2 regions of the Ruegeria jejuensis genome follow, and region 2 is predicted to be linked to the other one. Evidence: riboswitches for the same ligand, from Rfam matches in the RefSeq annotation. Region 2 holds a riboswitch; the other holds the start of a gene.
What was found. Region 2 has a riboswitch for cobalamin ahead of AB1E34_RS19295 (ABC transporter substrate-binding protein). Riboswitches for the same ligand answer to the same signal wherever they lie in the genome.
Positions count from the first base shown of each region.

Region 1: linked by a shared signal. The riboswitch ahead of AB1E34_RS15675 (energy-coupling factor ABC transporter permease) and the one ahead of AB1E34_RS19295 (ABC transporter substrate-binding protein) in region 2 are both predicted to bind cobalamin.

Region 1 is NZ_JBGRUO010000013.1:92,292-97,535, forward strand. Features, by position in the region: gene AB1E34_RS15660 (thiamine pyrophosphate-binding protein) at 1-371, opposite strand, end outside; gene AB1E34_RS15665 (DUF302 domain-containing protein) at 440-913, opposite strand; gene cobF (precorrin-6A synthase (deacetylating)) at 995-1,738, opposite strand; gene AB1E34_RS15675 (energy-coupling factor ABC transporter permease) at 1,798-2,475, opposite strand; cobalamin riboswitch at 2,524-2,712, opposite strand; gene cobA (uroporphyrinogen-III C-methyltransferase) at 2,749-3,468, opposite strand; gene AB1E34_RS15685 (cobyrinic acid a,c-diamide synthase CobB) at 3,465-4,796, opposite strand; gene cobM (precorrin-4 C(11)-methyltransferase) at 4,789-5,244, opposite strand, start outside.
Region 2 is NZ_JBGRUO010000019.1:59,322-64,565, reverse strand. Features, by position in the region: gene AB1E34_RS19305 (ABC transporter ATP-binding protein) at 1-450, opposite strand, end outside; gene AB1E34_RS19300 (ATP-binding cassette domain-containing protein) at 447-1,244, opposite strand; cobalamin riboswitch at 1,577-1,776, shown strand; gene AB1E34_RS19295 (ABC transporter substrate-binding protein) at 1,919-2,935, shown strand; gene AB1E34_RS19290 (FecCD family ABC transporter permease) at 2,932-3,984, shown strand; gene AB1E34_RS19285 (ABC transporter ATP-binding protein) at 3,981-4,748, shown strand; gene AB1E34_RS19280 (pseudoazurin) at 4,763-5,188, shown strand; gene AB1E34_RS19275 (glutathione S-transferase family protein) at 5,185-5,244, shown strand, end outside.

The sequences.
Region 1 (5,244 bases), on a different contig from region 2:
CGGAACACCTCCTGGTGGTCCATCACCTGATGAGTGTAGGTCAGCGCCTCATCGGCATCGACGCAGCCGGTCAGCACGATCATCGGCACCCGGTCCTGCTGCGCGTTGGCGACCACGTTGATCCCATTCATCGCGCCTGGCCCCAGTGTGGCAAGCAGGATGGCAGGCGCGCCGTCTCGGTGATGTACCGCCTCGCCCATGAAGCCCGCCGCATTCTCGTGCTTGGCCAGATGGAAGGTGATCCCGGCCTTTTCCAGCGCATCGACCAGCGTCAGCACTTCGCCCCCCGGCATCCCAAACGCGTGGCGGCATCCCGCCTCGTAAAGCCTGCGGGCCAGAAGGTCAGCGGCGCGAATGGTCTGGTTCTGCATCGAGGGGTCTCCGAACAAACTTTGAGCGGAGATTGCGCGTTGCGCGCCCGGAGGCAAGTGGAATCACGTCACTGTGACGTCGCAGCAGACTTGGCGATGGTGTCAAAGCGGCCATCCAGCTCTTGTCCGATGGCCTGCAATTCGCTGCCACCCTCTGCATAGGGAGCAAAGACAAAGGACGGTGTTTTGTAGGACAGCGTGGCCGTCCCGTCCGCATTTTCGGTCACATAGAGCCGGATCGGCGCTTCGATCATCGCCGCGGTCGAGGTGTTCAGGACGCGCACCGCAAAATCGTTATTGAAGACCCCAATGACGCGATTTCCGGGTATGGTGATGCCGCGCGACGCTGCCGCCTTGGTTGGCCCGGCCTGGGTCACGACGATCAGCCCGTTCTCTTTCACCGCAGCTTTTACATCATCGACAAGCTGGTCGTAGGATTTGCCGGTCGGCAGCACCGCCCATCCCTCGCGCGCAGCCATATCTTTTGCATGAGCTATGGTGGCTGCCCCCAGCGCGACAACAAGACAAGCGATTCTGAGCATGGCATTCTCCCGATCTGTCTCGCCTTGATGCCATGTTACGGGGGCGGGCGGAATCACAATTCCGTGGATCGGACCTCCGGCTCAGCCCGTGCGCTTGCGCAGCAGATAGATATCCATGATCCAGCTATGCTCGGCGCGGGCTGCGGCGCGGGTGTCGATGATCTGCCGGGACACCTCATGCAGCGGGCCATGGATCAGAATCTGTTCCTGCATCCCGACAAACGCGCCCCACCAGATGTCATAGCGGTCGGGATCGAGTGATTGAAACGAGCATTCACCGTCCAGCATGACGGCGACAGAGGTGACCGGATCGGGCCAACCCTCGTCGCGGATGCGGCGTCCGGTTGTGACGATATAGGGCGCGCCCAACTCGTTGATCGGGATTGCGTGGGCGGCGGTCAGCGCCTGAATGGCGGTGATGCCGGGAATGACCCGGATTGCCGGTTTCGGGTCCAGCCGATCCGCGATGCGCAGCGAACTGTCATAGAGCGAGGGATCCCCCCAGATCAGCAGAGCGACGCGCTTTGCGTCCTTGTGGCGCGCGATGGCCTCCTGCCAGCGCCGCGCGATGGCGTCATGCCATTCCTCGACCCCTTGCAGATAACCGTCATCCGCCCGACGTTTGGGGATGTCGAAATGGGCCAGCGGCGGCGGTGTGGCGCTTAGATCATTGATGATCTGCTCGCGCAGCCCAGCCAGATCCTCTTTGCCGCTTCCTTTGCGCGGGATCAGGATCAGATCCGCGTCACAGATCGCGCGCGCGCCCTCGCGGGTCACGTGATCCGGGTTGCCAGTGCCGATGCCGATCAGGAAAAGCTCTTGCATAACAGACAATGGCTCCGGCCTGTGTCGAGCCGGAGCCATCCTTTGCAGATTAGATTGGATCAGGCCGCGTGATAGAGGCGCGGGGTCACCAGGCCGGAACCCTTCATACCCTTCAGCGACTTGGCACCGGCCAGAACCGCAAGGTCAAAGACCGGCTCGATCAGCACGACCAGCATATAGGCCAGACCAAAGCTGCCAACGGCGGCCATGTTCTCGGCGCCGAATCCCTGACCGTAGAAGGCCCAGAAGGCGACCCAGGCGATCACGCCGCCCTGATAGGCTGCCGAGAGCTTCAGAACATCCGTGTAGCCCAGATCGACATAGGCGACGTTCTTCGGCAGCGCGCGCTTGGCCAGCGCATGGATACCAAAGAGCGGCACCAGCAATGTGGTAATGTTCACGAAATACATCGGCACGTCGCTAGGCGCGAAGAGCAGGCCCTGAATGGCCAGGCCAGCGGCCAGACCAACCGCAGCGGGCGCGACGCCCAGAATCAGCAGCAATGTGGTGCCCAGAATGAAGTGGACCTCAGAGATACCGACCGGGAAATGCGGCAGCACCTCGAAGAAGATAAAGACGCTCAGCGTGGCGGCGATGGAGCGCGCAATGAACGAGGTCGCGGCGCGTTCTTTCAGATCGTCTGCGATCAGTTTCAGAGAATACCCAGCGGCAGCGGCTGCTGTACCGTAGGCGAAAATCATTTTTGCGCCATGCACGACGCCCGGTTCGATATGCATTTACTGTCTCCTTCCCGCCATCCCCGGCGGATACGCGTGCCGGTTGTCCGGCTGTTTCCAATCACGGCAGGTTTCCTGACTCACGGATCGTCACAAGCGAGGGCCTTCCCGGCGATATGCCAGTGGCGATTGCCACGCTTGCTTCCCGATTACAGTTGCGGGGGCAGTCGGGGATTTGCACCCCATTCCCTTTTCCCCGGGCCTTGCGGCCCGAGCACCGTAACCGCACTCTTGTCTTGCCAGCCCCAATTGCGTCAACCCCAAAAGCGGCATTCATTCGTCGGCGAGCGGCCCATAAAGGATTAACGCTGGCGCGGTGCCGATTTCAGCGGCGAGTTTTTCCGATAACGCCCCCATCGTCGTCCGATGCAGCGCCTGATCCGGGGTCGAGACGGATTCAGCCAGCAATGCAGGCGTGTCCAGTGGCAGGCCGTTCGCGTGCAGCGCTTCGACCAGTAGCGGAAAGGTACGCTTGCCCATGAAAATCACCGTGGTGGCCATCGGGTCGGCCAGTGCGGATAGATTCAGATCTTCGGGCAGCTTGCCGCTCACATCATGGCCGGTGACGAATTGGACCCGCCGGGCGGTCAAACGCCGGGTCAACGGGATGCCCGCCGCTGCCGCTGCCGCGCAGGCGGATGGAATGCCGGGGATGATTTCGTATCCGATCCCGGCCTCGCGCAGGGCCACCAGCTCTTCCTCCAAGCGTCCGAACATGCCGCCATCGCCGGATTTCAGTCGCACGACGCGGGCGCCGGTCTGCGCATACTCCACCAGCAGGCGGCTCACATGGTCCTGTTTGGGCGAGGGGCGACCGGCCCGCTTGCCCACCCCCACCAGATCGGCCTCCTCGCGCGCATGGCTCAGGATCGGGCCGCTGCTTAGGTCGTCGAACAGAACCGCGTCGGCCTGTTGCAGCCGGTCCACCGCCTTGAGGGTCAGCAGCTCGGGGTCACCGGGGCCGGAACCGACAAAAGACACAAACCCGCTCATGAGCGCGCCTCGGCGATCAGGTGAAAGAATGTGCCCGTCACATTGCCGCGCAGCGACCCGGTTTGCGGGCCTTCCACACCTTCGGCATCGACCACGCGGGCCAGCGGCGCATCGGGCTGTTCGACAATCGAGGAATAGTGGAACTCATGCCCGCGTAAGACGGCTCCGGCTTCAAAACCGGGCATTGGCGCGGTCAGAGTGGCCTTGCGGTAGCCAAGATTGAACTTGCGCTTCTCATAAGAGGTCACCAGCCCGAGCAACCCCGCCATCTCGTGTCGGTTGCCCTCCTTGTCGATCAGCGCCTCACCCAATGCCATGTAGCCCCCGCACTCGCCGTGTACCGGTTTGGTTTCGGCATGTCTGCGCAGGCCGGTCAGATAGATCTGCGCCCCCGCAAGCCTGCCCGCATGCAGTTCCGGGTAGCCGCCGGGCAACCAGACCAGATCGGCATCTGTTGCCGGGGCCTCGTCACCCAACGGCGAGAATGGCAGAATCTCCGCCCCTGCCGCACGCCATCCTTCCAGCAGATGCGGGTAGGTGAAGGAAAACGCAGCATCGCGGGCCAAGGCGATCCGTTGCGCCGGAGGACGCGGCAGCGCGGCTGACGATGGCCCCTTGGGGCTTGAGGAAGACGCGGCCCCCTTGATCGCCTCCAGATCGACATGTTCGCGCAAAAACGCCGCATAGCCCGCGATGGCGCTTTCCAGGTCGGGATGCTCCACTGCCTGGATCAGACCCAGATGCCGTTCGGGCAGCGTCAGGTCGCCCCGGCGCGGCAGCACGCCCAGAACCGGCAGGCCCGCGCGCTCCATGCCCAGCCGCGTCAGACGTTCGTGGCGCGGGCTGGCGCAGCGGTTCAGGATCACACCGGCAAAGGGCAGGTCCGGGTTATACATCCGAAATCCCAGCGCCGTGGCCGCCGCCGATTGCGCCTGACCGCCCACATCCAGCACCAGCACAACCGGCCAGCCCATACGCAACGCGGTCTCGGCGCTGGTGCCGTGGCCGGTCTCTCCGGGCTTTGCCACCCCGTCGAACAACCCCATGGAGCCTTCGGCCACCACTATGTCGGCCCCCGCCACCTGCGCCGCGATGCCGCCCAGCAGCGTCTCGTCCATTGCCCATGTATCGAGGTTTAAAGACGCGCGTTTCGCCGCCGCCAGATGAAAGGCCGGGTCGATATAATCCGGCCCGCTCTTGAACGGCTGCACTGCCAGACCGTCTTCGGCCAGCGCCCTGAGCAGTCCCAGCATCACCGTGGTCTTGCCGGTCCCCGATGAGGGCGCCGAGATCAGCAGGCCGGGAGGGTTTGTCATCGCCTCAGTCATCCCCGTGGCTCCAGCTGGACCACGGGCTTTCGGCGCTTTGCGGTCGGTAGCGGCGGTCATAGGTCTTGGAGTAAAGGCAGCTTTCGTCAAAGCCTTCGCCTGCCAAAGCCGGGCCGACCAGAATGAGCGCGGTGCGTGAGATACTGTCGTCCAGCGCCGCCTTGAGGGTACCCAGCGTGGCGCGGATGATCCGCTCATCGGGCCAGCTAGCGCGGTAGACCACCGCCACCGGGCAATCCGCGCCATAAGCGGGGGTCAGATCCGCTATCACCGTGTCGAGATTGCCGATCGACAGGTGAATGGCCAGCGTCGCCCCGGTGCGGGCGAAGTTTTCCAGCGTCTCGCCCTCGGGCATGGACGAGGCGCGCCCCGGCGTGCGGGTCAGCACCACCGATTGCGCCAGGCCGGGCAGCGTCAGCTCGGTTCCCAAAGCAGCGGCGGCGGCAGC
Region 2 (5,244 bases):
CTCGCCCGGTCGGCGCGAAAGGAAACGGTGATCCAGGCCAATGCTGGCGAGCGCCTGTTTTGCGAGTTGTTCGGGGTTCCGGTCGATATGCAGGCGCAGCAACGGTTCGGTCACGAGTTGTAAGACCGTCATGCGCGGCTCCAGCGATCCCGCCGGATCCTGCGGAATATACTGCACCATGCGCCGATACCAGCGCAGCGACGCGACTGAACCTGGCAGGACGGCGCGCCCGTCACAAAAGATCTGCCCGGCCTGCGGGGCTTCAAGCGCAAGAAGGCATCGCAGCAGGCTGGACTTTCCAGAGCCGGACACGCCAACCAGACCGACTCGGTCGCCTGCGTCGAGATCGAAGGAGACTTCGTGCAGCGCGGGCGCCGGCGGTGTCTTACGCCAAAACCCGCGCGGCGCCGGATACGCAAGCGACAGGTTACCTATCGACAGGAAGGTCATCCGTACAACCTCTCGCAGGCGATGCCGCAGTTTCTGGCTGAGGCGATCAACTCACGCGTATGCGCGTGCTGAGGATCGGTCACGAGCCGTTGCATCGGTGCGTCCTCGACGATGCGCCCTGCCTCGATGACAAGGGCGCGGTCACATAGATGCGCGGCTGCGTGAAGGTCATGGGTAATCAGCAACAGGCCCGGCCCGCCGGGGGCTTGGGTGACGTCGCGCAAAAGCCTCAGGATCTGAGCCTGCGTCACCACATCCAGCGCCGAGGTGGGTTCGTCCCCGATGATTGTCTGAGCCTTGCAGGCGACGGCCATCGCAATACAAACCCGCTGTCGCTGACCGCCCGACAATTCGGGAGAACACCGCCGCGCGATCTGCTCAGGCTCGGGCATGCCGACCCGCGCCAGAAGGTCGATGCTTGCTCGGCGCGCGTCCGCGGCACCCAAACCTGATTTTCGCAGCGGTTGTTCAAGCTGATAACCGATGGTTGTCAACGGGTTGAGCGCCGCCTGCGTATCCTGCATCACCATCGCCGGCCGTGCTGATGCGGGCCGCGAGAGGGCCGGCGTGCGGGTGACATCAACACCGCCAACGTCGATCCGCCCGGTGATCTCGGCCTGCGGCGGAAGCAGGCCCAGAGCGGCCCGTGCCGTCATGGACTTGCCGGATCCGGATTGGCCCAGCAGGGCAACCCGCTGACCCGGTTCAAGCACAAGATCGATACCGTTCAGGATCGATTGCCCATTCAGAGAAACCGTTAATCGGTCAATGGACAGGCAAGGGGAAAGCGCCACGATTTCACACAGAATCTGGTTCAGATTTACCTGTGATAGTATAACGTATCAGCAAGCTCAAGTGGCAGAATCGCTGGTAATTGACCCTCTGATGCGATCTTGGGTTTGATGTATCTTGTGCTTATTGGCGCTGCCCGGGCCGTAAGACCTAAGCCGACAAGAAGCGGTTTAGGCCTTGCCAAGTTGCATAGCTGACGATCCGCCGATACTTGTCGCTCAACAAGGGCCCAAAAGCTTCGTTGCGGCGTGCCAAAAGGGGCAGCGTTGCGCTAGCAGAATTGACGACTGACCATCTTTGGATGATTTCGAATCTTGACGATACAGCCCTGAGATGTCATGCGCGGTTTGTCGGTGTCCATTCGGACCTAACAGGGAATTCGCCATATGGGTCAGACCCATATGAACCGAAACTGCCCCCGCAACTGTAGGCGGTGAGCCAGCTCTGAACATACCACTGGGCCAAACGGTCTGGGAAGGTCAGGGCCAGCTAAGATCCGTCAGTCAGGAGACCTGCCGACGTAAACCTGAACCACCGGGCGGGGTTGCTCGGGAAAGGATCGTGATGCGACTGACACCTTTGTGCCGTGCATGGATTAGTGCACTTGCCTGCCCGGTTGCTGGCCTTTTTCTTTCTGTTTTCAAACCCCGGCATCGGATTTACCGGAGCCAAGACAATGACATCCAAATTCATCACCCTGACCGCGCTGGCCGCTGTGCTGAGCGCACCGGCCTTTGCGGATAAGACCAGCTATCCGCTGACCATTGAGAATTGCGGCCACACGCTGACCTTCGACAAGGCACCCGACAGCACCGTGACCATCGGGCAGTCCACGACCGAAATCCTGTATCTGCTGGGCCAGCAGGACAAACTCTCGGGCACCTCGGTCTGGTTCAACCCGGTCCTGCCCGAGTTCAAAGAGATCAACGACAAGATCGAACGTCTGGCCGATAATGATCCCAGCTTTGAAAGCGTCGTTGGCAAGAAACCCCAACTGGTCACAGTCATGTATGAATGGCATGTGGGAGCCGAAGGGATCGTCGCCACGCGCGAGATGTTTCACGATGTGAACGTGCCCACCTATGTGATGCCCACCGATTGCGCGGCCAAGGATAACTCGGTTGGGGTCGATGGCACACGGTCGGAACTGTTCTCGACCCAGCAATTGTACACCAGCATCGAACAGCTTGCCGAAATCTATGATGCTCAGGATGCGGGTGCCGCGCTGGTAGACGATCTGAAAACCCGCGAGGAACAGGCCATCGCCAAGGCCGCAGGCCTGAACCTGCCAGAGGGGTCCTCGGCGCTGTTCTGGTTCTCGTCGGCGGATATGGAGTCAGACCCTTATGTCGCCGGTCAGCAGGGCGTTCCTGCTTACATGATGGACAAGCTGGGTGTCGATAATGTGGTTACCTCGGGCGAGGAATGGCCGCTTGTGGGCTGGGAAACCATCGCCAAGGCTGATCCGACCTTCATTGTGATTGCCGAAATGGACCGCCGCCGTTTCCCGGCGGACGACGTCGAGAAAAAGCGCGCATTCCTTATGAGCGACCCGGTCGCCAAGGAAATGACCGCCGTCAAGGAAGGCCGGATCATCACCATCGACGCCCATGCCATGAGCCCGACCGTCCGCGCCATCTATGCATTGGAGCAGATCGCGGATGAACTGCCTGCTTTTGGTCTGACCCAATGACGGCAATTGATCGGCCACTTGCGCGCCGGTCGCTGTGGCACTGGGGGCTGGTCGTGCCCCCGGTGCTTCTGGCCGCGCTGTTGTTCGGGGCCGCTTTGGGGGAAACCAGTATTCCACCCGGCGTGGTACTGAAGGTGCTGGCCAACAAACTGTTTGATGCGGGCTATCCCGTCGACAAGATCGACGAGGGCATCATCTGGAATTACCGCATGTCGCGCGCGGTTGTGGCCGCCTGCTGCGGCGCGGGGCTGGCCCTGTCCGGCGTGATCTTGCAGGCGCTGCTGCGCAATGCGCTGGCCGATCCCTATCTTCTGGGCATCTCGGCGGGGGCCTCAACCGGAGCCGTCGCCGTCACCGTGCTGGGGCTGGGCGGCGGGCTGATCTCGCTGTCTGCAGGCGCGTTCATGGGTTCCCTGCTGGCCTTCGCTTTTGTCGCGCTGCTCGCCCATGCTGCGGGCGGCGGTGTCGGCCTGCGCGCGGCGGGGGTCATCGTTTTGGCCGGGATCGCCGGGTCGCAAATGTTCAACGCATTGACCGCCTTTCTGATCACCAAATCCGCCAATGCGGAACAGGCCCGCGCCATCATGTTCTGGTTGCTGGGCAATATGTCCGGTGTGCGCTGGCCTGACGTTGCCAGCGCGCTGCCCGCTGCAATGTTTGGCATCGTGGCCTGCCTGTGGAACACCCGCGCTCTGGATGCGTTCACCTTTGGTGCAGACAGCGCCGCCTCGCTGGGTATCGCTGTGAAGCGCGTGCAACTGACCCTGATCGGTATCGCCGCGCTGGTAACCGCCGCCATGGTTTCAGTTGTCGGGGCCATCGGCTTTGTCGGCCTTGTGATCCCGCACGCCATGCGCTTTGTGGTCGGCCACCGGCATGGCCGGTTGGTGCCCGCCTCGGCGCTCGCCGGAGCCGTCTTCCTTATCTTCGCGGATGTCATCTCACGCATGATCATCCCCGGACAGGTTTTGCCTATCGGGGTCGTCACCGCCCTGGTCGGCGCGCCCGTGTTTGCCCTGATCCTGATCGGCGGGAGAACGTCGCCATGATCCTGTCGTGCCAAAACCTCGGCTGGGAGACGCGCGGGAAACCCATCGTCAGCGATATTTCCTTGACCGTGAACGAAGGCGAAAAGCTGGGGCTGATCGGGCCAAACGGGTCGGGCAAATCCACTTTGCTGCGTATGCTTGCGGGCATCCGCACGCCCTCCAGAGGTTCCGTGCATCTGGGTGGCCAGAGCATGGCCGGGATGCGCCAGCGCGAGATCGCGCAAAGATTGGCGCTGGTTGAGCAACATGCCGACACTGCCGACCGCATCACCGTACGCGATGCGGTCGAATTGGGCCGCACCCCCTGGCTGTCGGCGTTGCGGGGCTGGGGCGCTCAGGATGATGCGATTGTTGCGCAGGCGCTGGCCGATGTGGACCTGTCGGGCTTTGGGCACCGACACTGGCACACGCTGTCCGGCGGCGAACGGCAGCGGGTTCATATCGCCCGCGCGCTGGCGCAGCAGCCGCAAATCCTGCTGCTGGACGAGCCGACCAACCATCTGGATATCCGACACCAACTGGCGATCCTGCACATGGTTGCGCGCCTGCCCGTAACCGCCGTGATTGCGCTGCATGATCTGAACCAGGCGATGCTCTGCGACCGGATTTGCATTCTTGAGAATGGCCGCCTCAAGGCCAGCGGAACCCCGAAAGAAATTCTGTCAGAGGGGATGCTGCGCGAGGTGTTCGGCGTCTGCGCCCACTTCCTCACCGACCCGGCGGATCAATCGCAGGTCATCCGTTTCCACACAGCCATGTCATAGCCAAAGGACCCAACATGCGTTTACTCGTTGCCCTCATTGTTTCTATCTTACCGTCCGTTGCGCTGGCAGAGCTGCATGAGGTTGAGATGCTGAACCGCGATGAGACCGGCTCGATGGTCTATGCCCCGAGCTATCTGAAGATCGCGCCCGGCGACACGGTGAAATTCCTCGCCACACGACCGGGCCACAACGCTGCCAGCATCGATGGTATGGTGCCCGGTGGCGCCGAGCCCTTCAAAGGCAAGATCAATGAAGAGATCGAGGTCACCTTTACGGTTCCCGGCATCTACGGCATCAAATGCACGCCGCATTACGCGATGGGCATGGTCATGCTGATCCAGGTCGGAGATGGGCCAGCGACCCCGGATACCCTGCCCGACGACCTACCGAAGCGCGCGAAGGACCGTCTTCTGAGCTATATCTCGGCGCAGCCGCAATGAAACCTTACCGATTGATCAACCGCCTTGGCTCGGGTGGCTTTGTTGTTGAGGCTGCT